Linked DNA regions of Peribacillus simplex NBRC 15720 = DSM 1321. Each later gene encodes a partner of the first gene's protein in a complex. Links are inferred from orthologs where the notes say so. Each region holds a gene or a part of one and is shown in the gene's direction. Other genes may lie near its edges.

The links. The genes of interacting proteins can lie anywhere in the genome.
Region 2: the proteins of BS1321_RS17740 (region 1) and ptsP are in contact, whole or in part, in an NMR structure (PDB 2MP0), measured with the Escherichia coli proteins. The link is inferred for Peribacillus simplex NBRC 15720 = DSM 1321 from one-to-one orthologs.

What each region holds. Positions count from the first base shown.
Region 1 is NZ_CP017704.1:3,669,668-3,678,264, forward strand. The notes cover bases 2,818-5,590. They hold BS1321_RS17740 (PTS sugar transporter subunit IIA), read left to right. Parts: upstream 2,818-3,844; coding sequence 3,845-4,336; downstream 4,337-5,590. Other genes in these bases: BS1321_RS17730 (hypothetical protein), read left to right, coding at 2,818-3,267; BS1321_RS17735 (iron chaperone), read left to right, coding at 3,370-3,756; BS1321_RS17745 (hypothetical protein), read right to left, coding at 4,487-5,065; BS1321_RS17750 (hypothetical protein), read left to right, coding at 5,204-5,500. Also shown: BS1321_RS17720 (SulP family inorganic anion transporter), read left to right, coding at 1-1,241; blaOXA (class D beta-lactamase), read right to left, coding at 1,615-2,406; more of BS1321_RS17730, read left to right, coding at 2,623-2,817; BS1321_RS17755 (VOC family protein), read left to right, coding at 5,720-6,136; BS1321_RS17760 (GNAT family N-acetyltransferase), read right to left, coding at 6,217-6,732; BS1321_RS17765 (ATP-dependent metallopeptidase FtsH/Yme1/Tma family protein), read left to right, coding at 6,880-7,326; BS1321_RS17770 (phosphoglycerate dehydrogenase), read left to right, coding at 8,234-8,597. UniProt on the Escherichia coli protein: The phosphoenolpyruvate-dependent sugar phosphotransferase system (sugar PTS), a major carbohydrate active transport system, catalyzes the phosphorylation of incoming sugar substrates concomitantly with their translocation across the cell membrane.
Region 2 is NZ_CP017704.1:1,124,070-1,129,906, reverse strand. What follows is about bases 1-2,925. They hold ptsP (phosphoenolpyruvate--protein phosphotransferase), read left to right. Parts: upstream 1-566; coding sequence 567-2,285; downstream 2,286-2,925. Other genes in these bases: BS1321_RS05240 (SDR family oxidoreductase), read left to right, coding at 2,596-2,925; BS1321_RS05250 (phosphocarrier protein HPr), read left to right, coding at 301-567; BS1321_RS05255 (ABC transporter permease), read left to right, coding at 1-86. In the rest of the region: more of BS1321_RS05240, read left to right, coding at 2,926-3,381; BS1321_RS05235 (NAD(P)-dependent oxidoreductase), read left to right, coding at 3,421-4,290; BS1321_RS05230 (hypothetical protein), read left to right, coding at 4,356-4,721; BS1321_RS05225 (aminotransferase A), read right to left, coding at 4,820-5,837. UniProt on the Escherichia coli protein: General (non sugar-specific) component of the phosphoenolpyruvate-dependent sugar phosphotransferase system (sugar PTS).

The sequences.
Region 1 (8,597 bases):
TGGTAGCTATCATAAGTTTAACTCTCGTCATATTAACTCCAAAATATTTACCGAAAATTCCTGGGGCACTGCTGGGATTGATTGTATCAACTCTAGTCGCTAGCTTATTATTTCCAGGTCAGGTAGCTACCATAGGATCGGCTTATGGCGCCATTCCTAATGCATTGCCCCATTTTCAGTTTCCCCATATCACTGGCGGCCTAGTGATTGAACTCCTTCCGGCTGCTTTGGTCATTGCCATGCTTGGAGGAATTGAATCACTATTATCCGCTGTAGTGGCAGATGGCATGACCAACAGTAAACATAACAGCAATAAAGAGCTGATGGGGCAAGGATTGACCAATATGATTACGCCTTTATTTGGAGGCATTCCGGCTACAGGTGCCATCGCCCGTACCGCAACGAATATTAAAAACGGTGCAGTTTCCCCGATATCAGGTGTGATTCATGGGCTGGTGGTATTACTGGTGTTAGTCAGTTTGGCTCCTTATGCTTCGGCCATTCCATTGGCCAGTATGGCCCCCATTCTTATGTTTGTCGCATGGAACATGAGCGAACGCAAAGAATTTTCGCATATCTTAAAAGCAAAAACTATGGACTCGATCGTATTGATCGTTACCTTCGTGTTAACCGTATTGATTGACCTGACAACAGGTGTCGGGATCGGATTACTATTAGCCATTCTATCGTTCGTTAAACTGATGAGCGGTACATTGAAATTATCAAAGGTATTACCAGATCCAGCTGATAAACTAGTTAAACCAGAAATGGTGCAACAAGGTTCAAGTTGTCCGCAGATTAACATATATACGATAGAAGGACCTTTATTCTTTGGTTCAATCGAAAGGCTGCAAGAAGAAATCGAGGAAATAATGCGTTCTAAACCAAAAGTCCTCCTATTAAGAATGAGCAATGTGCCATTTATTGATACATCGGGAGAAGCACTTCTAACCGACATCGTGAAGCAATTCAAGTTTCATAATCTACAAGTGTTGATTTCCGGGATGCAACAGGAACCTAAAGAAATGCTGAGAAAAACTGGATTTATTAAACTGGTTGGTGAGGAACAATTCTTTTCCAGTACGGGTGATGCCATTAATAAAGCTTTATCCAAACTGGATGAGAACCGTTGTAAAGGGTGTAAACAGTTTGCATTTGCTGAATGTACGGCACTCTCACAGCGAGTTCCAAAGCCGGCGTTATTAAAACAGAAAAGAAAACGGGAGATAGGGTTAACATGACTCCGTAAGTTAATGTCCACTCCAGGCACTCGCTTTCCGCGGGCGGTCCGCCCTCGGCGCTCTTTGCGCCTGCGGGGTCTCCCTTGGACTCGCTTTTCCCGCAGGAGTCTCGCACCTTCCGTTCCAATCAACTATGTTTTAAAATTTAGATAGAATCCCTTTTTCCTTGATTTTATAGTCTAACTTTAAACAGTCGTCTTCTTAACGAATAATTCGCCATCATACATCATCAAATGGAATTGGTGAATTTATAAAGGGAGAAAAATTATTAATCATTAATCAGGTGAAAATCGAATACTTTTTACCCACGGTTTTTCAGATATCTTTAATACAAAGCAAAACGCATGCCCGAATTAAGAGCATGCGTGAACTTTTATTCTTTTAGGATATCCATTTCTTTCAGGGCATCAAGCGTAATCGTTTTGGCTTTGCTTCCGCTGCCATCCAAGTTGGTGGCGAAGGCCCATTTGCCTTTGTCCGTTTCGATGTAACCCACATACCAGCCCAATCCCATATCAGAAAGGCGTGTACCGGTTTTTCCATGGAGGACATATGAGTCTGCTTCTTCATTGATCATGATTCTCTTAACGGTTCTCATATGCTGCTTATCGATAGGCATTTTTTCCTCTACAAGGTTTTCGATGAATTGGACTTGTTCCCGGGCAGAAATCTTTATGCTGCTATCGAGCCAGAACTGATCGATCCCACCGGAGATATCACGATTGCCGTAATCGAGCAGGTTCACATATTGCTGCATGTTTTCTACCCCGATATCGCGGGCCATTGCTTGATAATACCAGATCACAGAATGCCTCATGGCTGAAGCCAGTGTATGATCTCTGTTCCAATCTTCAAATTCCCTGATTACGCCATCCCAGCGCTTCACTTCATATTCATCGCTCACAGCTTTTGTCTGTAAGCCAATTAATGCATTCGCGACTTTGAATGTCGATTCTGGAGTATAGCGTACTTTACTTCTCTGTTTGTTATAAATAAATACTTTATCATTTTTTAAGTTTTGGAGAACCATCGTGCCTTCCGCACCATCGAAAGACTCCCCGATATCCAGTTCTTTCACCTTTTGATCGTTTGCACTTGCATGAATCGTGCCCACGGAACCAGTGACTAGCAGGACAAGAATGAAACATAACGCTTTGATTTTCATTACACACTCTCCTTTAAGGCATGGATTGATCGATCATCAGAAATGCAGAGTAATTTCCATAAAATAGGTTGATAGCTAAAGTATACCTATTTCGAATAAAAAACGAAACCTTATTCTTGGATTCTATCTAGTTAGTATCAATCAAGGAGGAATGCAGCAGGTAGCTAATGAATATATAGAGCAAACGATAGAATGGATTAATGGGAGGAATCTTTCATGAAGGTTAACCAAAAAAAAATAAATAGTAATAAAAAAGAAATTACATACACACATATTGAAAACGGAAGTCCAGCCGTTTGTTTTATGTTTTCAGGTGCGGGGTACACGTATGAGAAGCCGTTATTCTATTATTCGACGATGATCATGCTTCAAAATCAGTATGATGTCGTGCATATTCATTACGCTTACGATAAGGATATATTCAAGCATCCATTGGTAGATATCACAAAAGTGATCGTTAATGATATCAATCTCGTCATTACGGAAGTACTCCAAAACCATGAATATCAAGGAACAGTGTTTCTAGGCAAATCACTTGGTACCATACCCATCATCAACGGAATGATGAAAAGTAATCGGTTTATGAATTCGAAAATGATTTTGCTTACGCCACTATTGAAGTTCGATTCGATTTTTGAAGGGTTATTGAGCAGCGATCATTCAGCACATATAGTTATAGGAGAAAAAGATCATCATTATATTCCAGGTAAAATTGAAAGGATTGAAAATAAAACAAATATAAGCATGGATAAAATCCCACATGCCAACCATTCCTTGGATAGTGAACCTTTGAATACTTCAAGGTCGATTACCATGCTAGAAGGTGTAATGAATAGAATGGAAGAGTTCTTAAAAAAATGACCCTCTTAATATAGGTTAGCGAACTATCGGGTGCTCGGGTTGGTGGGGGAGGGAAATGTTATAATAAGTGTATAGTAGTTTGGATTAATGAAAGGAGAAATCATGGAAGGAACCAATACATTTCATTCAATTGATGAATATATAATACAATTTCCCGAAGAAGTTCAGGAGAAACTAAGAACGTTAAGAAAAGTCATAAAGGACGCAGCACCGGATGCAGAAGAAAAGATAAGCTATCAAATGCCTACCTTTGTTTTATTTGGAAATTTGGTACATTTCGCTGCCTATAAAAAACATATAGGATTCTATCCAACTCCTAGCGCGATCTCTGCTTTTGAATCTGCTTTATCTGAATATAAATGTTCAAAAGGGGCCGTTCAGTTTCCACTAAATAAGCCAATTCCTTATGAATTAATAACCGAGATTGTTATATTTAGAGTGGAAGAGAATAAAAAGAAAGCAGTAGGGAAATTGAAAAAGAAAAAATAATATCAATGATTATCAGAATTAACAAAATATTCAACGTTTCATTGTGAGATGCAAGGATTCAAGACCAAAAGAGAAGGGTGGAATTATTATGTTCAAAAAATTATTCAGTAAAAAAGAAAGTGTGGAACAACTGGTTGCTCCTATAAATGGACAAGTAATAAATATTGAAGATGTTCCGGATCCGGTGTTTTCCGGTAAAATGATGGGGGACGGGATAGCGATTCTTCCCGAGGAGGGGTTGGTCGTATCTCCAATCGATGCAGAAGTAATCCAGGTTTTTCATACTAAACATGCTCTAGGCCTCCGCACAAAGCATGGCATAGAATTGTTAATTCATATTGGATTAGAAACTGTTAACCTTGAAGGTGAGGGATTTGAAGTCCATGTCGCAGAAGGGCAAAGTGTAAAAGCAGGAGACAAGCTTGTTACATTTGATATCGATTTTCTAAAATCCAAAGCTCCGAGCATCGTAACTCCGATTGTTGTCACGAATGGCGAGCTAGTTGAAAAACTAGAAAAAACAAATAGTACCCAAGCAAATATAAACGAAACACAGATTATGAGTGTTTATTTGAAGTAAAAGAAAACGTCAAATGCCTTCTATATTAGAAACTTCTAAACAAGAAAAACACGTAAAAACAGTCCTTGCTGGCGAATGCTGGCAAGGATGTTTTTACTATAAACCCATCACATACAGCTGCAAGACTTCAGCTTCACTTAGCACAGTGAACTATTCCAATTGCACATACCCCAAATCACTACTAAAAGATTTAAGATCGATAATTAACTGGTTAATATTTTGGTTTGGACCGCTATCATATAGAGCATTTCTAAATTTTAAGAATTTAGTTCCCTTTTCTATTAAACTATTCAATAGCACATTTTCAGGGAATCTTAGTGTGGATTTCTTAGGAATATCATTCCATTCTTTGCTAGCGAAACCATGGCTCCATGTAAATGATATAGCAGGATTTTTTTCTATTAGCCTTTTCATTTGCCAATCCATAGAGCGTTCTGAAAAGTCGCAGCTGCCAATACCGGTATTTAAACAATCATACAATGCCTGTAAAATTGAAAGCCAAATACCATCAACATCATCCCAATCATAAAAACTCGAGAGAAATTGATCTTGATAAGATATAATGACTGTGCCGTATAAGGAAGTTCCATTTGAAGTAAATAACTGTTGATTTCCCAGTTGCTTAGCGCTTGAGTGATGGATTGGGATAAAATCCCCGTTAGCTAATAACTGTTTATTAACAATTGCATCATAACTATTCTTTGATATATATGTTTGAATGGTAACCATCTATGAACCACCTATCCCATAGGGTAATGTTGTCGTTTCCCATCTATTTTTGAACTGTGCTAGGTTTGTAAAACGTGGATTGCTCTACTTGCATAATAGGTGGTGCTTCGAGCGTTTAGTTAGCTATCGGAGGACGAAATGATTGGGCTAAATCCTTGTAAAATAATTGAAATCCAAACCAGTAAAGAAAATGTTCCGGATACTTCACGTTTTAGTACTATTTTTCATATGCTTACCTCCTTGAAATTATTTAATTTTAGTAAAACATGGAATTATAAAGTTTTTATTTCAAAAAAGAAAAGATGTGTTTTAGTTATGAAATCCAAATTGAACATCTGGTATACGAATGCAAAAGGGCGGCAGTCTGTTGATTTTTATGCGCAATTGCTGTCACCATCCAATGTTGAAAAAACAAGAGAAGCAAATACTCCTTGAAAATTTCTTAAGGTAAACTCCCAGGTTGTTTTAAAATTGAATCATCCTGTTTAATATTTGAAATACACTTTTAAGCAGGTGAATTATGGATGTCCCCGTTGCTAAGATTGTATCTGTTCAATTAGGAAGTGAATGCAATGACTGCTGCAAGCAGGAAAATCGAAAAATGCAGCGAATAGTAGGTGAGTGAACAAAATAAATCAAGCGAGGGTGAATTGGATGGGAGTTCAAGCAGAAAAGATCTTTGTAAACTTGCCTGTTAAAGATTTGGATGCCTCAGTAGAATTTTTCACAAAGGTAGGCTTTGAGTTTAACGAGCAAATGACCAATGAAAATGCGACATGCATGGTTATCAGCGAGTCCATATATGTCATGTTATTGGTTGAAGATTACTTTAAAACGTTTACCAAGAAGGAAATCCCGGATTCTGCAGCGAGTACGGAAACCATCGTCGCCCTGTCCGTTAAAAGTAAGGAAGAAGTCGATGAAATCGTGAATAGGGCACTGGATGTTGGCGGAAAGCCTTTTAATGAAGCCATTGATCATGGATTCATGTACGGTTGGAGTTTTCTGGATATCGACGGACATTCCTGGGAAGTATTTTACATGGACGAAAGCGGATTTAATCAAAATTAAATCATAAGTAAGGCACAATCCTTCCGAAGGACTGTGTCTTTTTTTGAAGTGTTAAGTTAGCGATCTTACCTGAAGTTCATTCATAACAATACTGGGCTAATGTCTTTCCACGAATAAACTAATAGATCTAATTCAGCGCCAGCCATTTTGATTTTTTCGGTTTTAAGCAATTCAGCACCAAATGCCTCATAGATGTATCGAGATTTATTATCCTCAAGCACCTCTACGAAAATTGTCTTAAATCCCAGTCCTTCGAATTTAAAGAATAATTCTTTGATGAGTCTCTTACCTATCCCCATTCTTTGAAAGTTTTCGAGAATATATATCGCAGTTAAATCACCAGAATCCTCAACTTGATTCGTTTCCCTTTTACCGCCACTAATAAATCCTACTATTTTTCCCTCGTTATTTTCTGCGACATAAATATAATTTCCATCACCGGATATATTCTTTTTCCATAATTCTGTCCTTTGCCCATAAGATAGTTTATCTAAAAAATCACTGGATATTATATTTTTATACGTGGTTCGCCAGCAATCCACATGGACTATCGCTATCTCTTCAGCATCAGCCACCATTGCCTCTCTTATTAGCATATTAGTACCTCCTTTTTTAAGTTTGCTATACGCTCTATTTTTTACTAATATTATCCATTTCGCAAGTGGTTGATAGCTTAATTGTTAATAATTAACTATATATGATACTATTGTCTATAGTTTGTTTAATGTGGGAGAAGGTATGTGATGAAGCGGATTTTCCGTAGTAAAATATTTTATTTATTAATCTTCTTGGTTACTTTGGGGATTGTGCTGATTTTTAATAATGACAAAGAACCAACTGAGAAATTAACTGAAGATGAATTTTTTACGACTTTAGAGGATGGTAAAGTGACATTTTTAGAATTGGAGTCACAAAAAAGTGCTTATGAAATAAGAGGTCGGCTGGTTGGGTATGAAAAGGATCAATACTTTATCGCGTCTGTACCAAATAGTGAAATTTCGCTAGATAGAATGAACAATGCCGTAGGGGAACATGATATAGGAAAAATTGAGTTTAAGCCAGAAGACACAGAGACAAGTGGATGGGTCACTCTTCTTACAACGACCATTCCGTTCATAATTATTTTCATCCTGTTTGTGGTCGTTTTACTAATTACAGTTGTAATAAAAAGATTGAACCGTCCTAGATAATAAACTCTCCATTTTTTCGGAGATAAAACAATAGAATTCGTCGATATATTTCTAATTTCGGAGATAAAACTGTAGAATTCGTCGATATATCTAATTTCGGAGATAAAACAATAGAATTCGTCGATATATCTCATTTCGGAGATAAAACTATAGAATTCGTCGATATATCTAATTTCGGAGATAAAACTATAGAATTCGTCGATATATATCTCATTTCGGAGATAAAACTATAGAATTCGTCGATATATATCTAATTTCGGAGATAAAACTATAGAATTCGTCGATATATATCTCATTTCGGAGATAAAACTATAGAATTCGTCGATATATCTCATTTCGGAGATAAAACTATAGAATTCGTCGATATATATCTCATTTCGGAGATAAAACTATAGAATTCGTCGATATATCTCATTTCGGAGATAAAACTATAGAATTCGTCGATATATATCTCATTTCGGAGATAAAACTATAGAATTCGTTGATATATCTCATTTCGGAGATAAAACTATAGAATTCGTCGATATATATCTCATTTCGGAGATAAAACTATAGAATTCGTCGATATATCTAATTTCGGAGATAAAACTATAAGTTTCGTCGATATTTCTGACTTCTGCAAAAAAAGAGATAAACCTTTAAAATGATATTGAAGATTGCTGAATAGTTTGATAGAATAAAATAAATGAAAAAGACTATGTGCAACTGGCGAAACACGGATAACCGTGAGGGAACACATAGTGTCGTAGCCGTTCGCCTGGGCAGAGGTAAGGGATTTTATCCCTTGCCTCTTTCTGTATATTAACAGATAGTGAAGGTTTAAAGGATGCAGATTTTCATGGGCTTAAAAATCTTGTCAGTATTTTGAAATTTCAAAACTATCATAATCAAAAGAGGAGCAAACAAAATGAGCACAATACTTTTAGAAAAAGTCAAAACGATCAAAGCGTTAAATAATATTGCCGAAAGCGGGCTAAATGTATTCAACAAAGGCGATTTTAAAGTCGACAATGACAGTGAAAACCCTGATGCGATCGTACTTCGCAGCTTTAACATGCATACTATGGAATTCGGCGATCAGTTAAAAGGAATCGCAAGGGCAGGGGCAGGAGTCAATAATATTCCGGTCGACAAATGCACAGAGCAAGGTATTGTCGTTTTCAATACACCTGGTGCTAACGCAAACGCTGTAAAAGAAATGGTGCTAACGTCATTAATGGCTTCATCTCGTAACCTTTTTGCCGGTGTGGCCTGGACAAAGACACTGGAAG
Region 2 (5,837 bases), 2.5 Mb from region 1 along the record:
TTGGAAGTGTTTCATTAACGGTGGTCCTTTTCATTATGCTGAGTTTCAGGGCTTTTTTCACCAAAAATGCACAGCTTTCCATTTAATATTGAAGAATCTGAAAAGTAATAGTTGCAGTTCCATCTATATTTTTGTACTATTTTTTAGGTACCAGATAGTTTTGGTTTGTTTGTTGGGAATGATAATGCTATTCTGATAAGGAAAAGGGTATTTCTTTTTTTCATATCTTTCCTGATTGGGTAGAGAAAACCCCTTACATAACCTATTTTTGTTAATTTATCTTAAAGGAGATTGATTTATATGGTAGAAAAAACATTTACAGTAACTGCAGAAACAGGAATTCATGCTCGTCCGGCTACATTGCTTGTACAAGCTGCAGGAAAATTTGATTCAGAAATAAATCTTGCTTATAAAGAGAAAAAAGTGAATCTTAAGTCCATTATGGGTGTAATGTCACTAGGTATCGGCAAAGGTGCGGAAATTACGATTTCTGCTGAAGGAAGCGATGAAAATGATGCATTAAACACACTTGCTGAAACGTTGAACAGAGAAGGATTAGCAGAATAATGTCCACTTTGATTAGTGGGATAGCAGCTTCAAACGGAATAGCCATCGCTAAAGCCTATCGACTGACTGAGCCAGATTTATCGATTGAAAAAAGAAGCATAGAAGATGTCGGGGCGGAAATATCCCGTTTTAAGGAAGCTATTCAAAAGTCAACAAATGAATTGGAGATAATCAGGGATAAAGCCGAAAAGGATTTAGGGGCAGATAAAGCCGCTATCTTTGATGCACACCTGCTTGTTTTGGCTGATCCGGAACTTATAACTCCAATTCAGGATAAAATACAATCGGAAAATGTCAACGCCGAGTTTTCCTTAAATGAAACCGCAAGCATGTTCATTACGATGTTTGAACAAATGGATAATGAATACATGCAGGAACGTGCAGCGGATATCCGTGATGTCACGAAACGGGTGCTGTCACATCTTTTAGGTGTTCATATTCCAAATCCGAGCATGATTGCTGAAGAAGTGATCATCATTGCGGAGGATTTGACTCCATCCGATACAGCACAGTTGAATCCGGCATATGTCAAAGGATTTACGACCGATATCGGTGGACGTACATCCCATTCAGCCATAATGGCACGTTCTTTGGAAATTCCAGCAGTCGTTGGAGCGAAGTCAGTGACCTCGTCTATCGAAAATGGTGACTTGGTCATTATTGACGGGTTAAAGGGTGAAGTACACATCAATCCTACTCCTGAACTCGTGAAACGCTATGAAGAGGAACAGGAAGCTTATGCTATGCAAAAGGCCGAATGGGCGAAACTGGTTCATGAACAAACCGTTACAAATGATGGTCATCATGTGGAATTGGCAGCCAATATTGGTACGCCGAAAGATCTGGAGGGTGTACATCAAAATGGCGGTGAAGGCATCGGGCTATATCGTACGGAATTTCTTTATATGGGCAGAAATGACTTTCCAAGTGAAGAAGAACAGTTCGAGGCATACAAAGCGGTGCTCGAAGGAATGTCAGGTAAGCCTGTAGTCGTCAGAACGCTTGATATAGGCGGAGACAAGGAGTTGCCTTATTTAGAGCTTCCTAAGGAAATGAATCCTTTCCTTGGATACCGTGCGATACGTCTTTGCTTAAATGAGCAGGAGATTTTCCGGACTCAGCTCCGTGCCCTGCTTCGTGCAAGCATTTACGGAGATTTGAAAATCATGTTCCCGATGATTGCCACACTAGCTGAATTCCGCGAAGCTAAAGCCGTCTTGGCTGAAGTTAGGCAGGAATTGCTTGATAATGGTGTTCAAGTTGCCGAAAAAATTGAAGTCGGTATCATGGTTGAAATCCCTTCAACTGCAGTGATGGCGGATATATTTGCTAAGGAAGTCGATTTCTTCAGCATAGGCACTAATGACTTGATCCAGTATACGATGGCCGCTGACCGAATGAATGAGAGAGTATCTTATTTATATCAACCATACAATCCAGCGATTTTACGCCTGGTTAAAATGGTCATAGATGCAGCTCATAAAGAAGGGAAATGGGCCGGAATGTGCGGGGAAATGGCTGGAGATGAAGTTGCCATCCCGATTTTGATCGGATTGGGCCTTGATGAATTCTCAATGAGTGCCACTTCGATTTTAAAAGCACGTTCTTTAATTAGCCAACTTTCGCTTGACGAGATGAAAAAACTATCTCAGGAAGTTTTAGGGCTGGATACGAATGATAATGTGAAAGAAGCGGTACTTAACGCATTGAAGAAGTAAATAAATGAGGAAAAACGCACCCCATCCACAGAACCTTCGGATGGGGTGCTGTTCTGTAATTTTTGCTTGATCATTTGAGGAAAAATGTTTATTGCACCAAAATAGGGGTAAATAAAAAGCAAGCACAGTTGTTTAGCTCTATTAGGGCAGCTGACATTCTCTTTTCCCCCTTTGACGTCGGTTGGGTTATCCAACCGGCTATTTTTTTGTAAATAAAAAAATCATAAGAATGATTATTCAGATTTTTCACTTTACGGTAATGACGATATAATGGAATTATAATTTTAAGAAAATGGAGGTTAGATATTATATGGAATTACATTTGGAAAAGAAAAATGCTTTGATTTTAGCTTCAAGTCAAGGTTTGGGGAAAGCTATGGCAGCTGAATTGGTTAAAGAAGGAGCAAATGTCATGCTAGCCAGCCGCGATGGAGAAAAGCTTGCCGCCGTGCAAAGGGAATTATCGCAGCTTGGGGCGGGTAAAGTTTCTTATTTGGTAACGGATATAACTAAAGCTGAAGATATTAAAAACTTGGTTGGGCAAACTGCTAAAGAGTTCGGCGGTATCGACATTCTTATTAATAACGCCGGAGGTCCTCCAGGGGGTTCATTTACAGATTTCAACGATGAAGAATGGCAACAATCTTTCGAACTTAATTTACTAAGCTTCATAAGGACGATCCGTGAGAGCTTGCCACATTTAAAAAAACAGGGCGGGAAAATCGTTAATATTGCTTCTTCATCCATTAAGGAACCGATTCCAGGATTGATTTTATCGAATACATTCCGGACTGCAATCGTTGGATTGTCAAAGACGTTAGCTTCAGAATTAGCACCAGACGGGATATTGATCAATACAGTTGGACCAGGAAGAATCGCAACGGACCGCGTTCAGCACCTTGATAAAATGAATGCTGAGAAACAAGGCGTCACTCCTGAGGAGGTGACTGAACAATCCATTAACAAAATCCCTCTTGGCCGTTATGGGGAACCCGAGGAATTTGCAAAGTTCGTTACTTTCCTTGTTTCAGGTGCTAATACATATTTAACGGGGCAGTCCTATTTAGTTGACGGAGGATTGATAAAGTCCATTTAAGGATTTTTGAAACAAAATGATTGGGAGGAATCTGCAGTGATGCAATCGAACAAAGTGATCGGCTTCATAGGTTTAGGAGTTATGGGAAAAAGCATGGCCGCAAATCTACTTAAGGCGGGATTTGAGGTATTTGTTTATACAAGGACGAAAGATAAGGCAAGTGAACTGCTCTCACAGGGTGCGAAGTGGGCATCTGCACCTAAGGAAATTGCGCAGAAAGCTAATGTGATCATTTCCATGGTAGGATACCCTAGTGATGTGGAAGAAATCTATCTTGGGGAAAATGGGCTTATCGAGAACGGGAAACAAGGAACCCATTTAATCGATATGACGACCTCCACTCCATCTTTGGCAGTGAAAATAGCAGAGGAAGCCAAGAAAAGAGGCATGGAATCATTGGATGCACCGGTTTCCGGAGGAGATATCGGTGCTCGTGATGCAAAGCTTACGATCATGGTCGGCGGGTCTAGTGAGGCATTTGAAGCGGTCCGGCCCATTTTTGATATCATTGGCAGCAATGTTGTCCATCAAGGCCCGGCTGGTTCAGGACAGCATACGAAAATGTGTAATCAAATCGCCATTGCATCTAATATGATCGGAGTGACTGAAGCGATTTCCTATGCCAAAAAGGCGGGGTTGGATCCGGAACGGGTTTTAAGAAGCATATCATCGGGTTCTGCCGGAAGCTGGTCACTGTCCAATCTTGTACCGCGGATGGTTGAAGGGGATTTTGAACCTGGTTTTTATATCAAGCATTTTATCAAGGATATGAAGATTGCACTTGATGAAGCGGAAAGAATGGGAATGGACGCTCCTGGATTAAGCCTGAGCAAATCCCTATATGAGAGGCTGGCAAAAGCTGGCGAGGAAAATAGCGGTACACAGGCATTATATAAACATTATAATTAAGTGCTAGCATTTCTTTATCATGAATAAGCTGATAGCGACAGCCTTTACAAAAAGGAGTGAAAGCTATGGGCGAATTTGATGATATCAATATGAAATTCCAGGAATTAGAAGATGGTCGATATATTGTAAGGATTGAAGGTTTTAAACGAGAAAAAACCATTCATCAAACAAAGCCCATTCGTTGGGACCTGAAATTAATGAATGAAAGTCCGCTAATCTTGCCGGTGAAATTCAGTCATATCGAAACGAATGCTGGTTTTCAGATCCTGATGCGCGAATTGAAGAGTTTAGGTTTTTCAAAGCCGCGCTCCGCAAAGGAATTTGAAGAAGTGATGGCTGATTTACTTGGGTCCATCGTTGAAGTGAGCCTTACCACGACAAATAAGGAAGAAGGCTATCGGGAAATTCGTTTTTTACGGAGATTGTATTAGTTGACAGGCTTGGTGAAAACCTTCGGTAGCCTGACATCTTTGAAAATAGGAAATTGGCCTTCAATTGTTCATTCAATTGAAGGCCAATTTTTTTTCGATCATTTTATAGCTAAAAAAGCTTCAATACGGTCCAAAGCCTTTTCCAGGGTTTCCATGGAATAGGCATAAGATATCCTGAAGTACCCTTCGCCAAGGGGAGAGAAGGCATCTCCAGGGACCACTGCAACTTTTTCCTGTTGAACAAGCTTGAGGCAAAAATCAAGGGAAGAAGCATAGCCTTCAGGCAGCTTTATAAAGAAGTAAAAGGCACCATTTGGTTTGACTATTTCCAGTTTCATCGCTTGTAAGCGACTGTATACGTATTCCCGTCTCCGTGCATACTCAATCTTCATAGGGATGGCATCATCTCTGCCTGCCGTCAATGCTGCCAAAGCAGCTCTCTGCGATATGGAGGCGGCACAAGTCACATTGTATTGATGAACCTTCAGGATGTGCTGAGAGATGGCTACAGGCGCAAACAGAAGGCCAATTCTCCACCCGGTCATGGAATGGGACTTGGACAATCCGTTCAGGACGATGGTTTGTTCTTTTAAGAAAGTGGCAATCGAAACATGCTCCTGATCGAATACCAGTTCACTGTATATCTCATCGGCCAGTATGAAGATGTCCTTGCCTCTTACAAGTTCGGCAATATCCAATAATTCTTCGGCAGATAATGTAACCCCGGTCGGATTCGATGGATAGGGCAGAACGATGCACCGAGTATGATCAGTTATGTACTTTTCAATTATATCAGCAGTCAAACGAAATCCATTTTTTGTTGTATCGGCATAAACAGGTGTTGCACCGCACATCTTAATGATGGGTTCGTATCCCGGATATACTGGACCCGGTAATATTACTTCGTTCCCTGGGATGAGGATCGTTCGAAAGGTAATGTCTATACCTTCGCTGGCACCAGAGGTCACTAGGACTTCATCCGCCGGATCATAGCTAAGCTTGTATTTATCCTTTACATATTTTGAAGCGGCTTCCCTTAATTCCAGATAGCCGGCATTGTGAGTATAAACGGTGTAGTCATTATCGATGGCTTGTTTTGCTGCTTCTTTAATATGC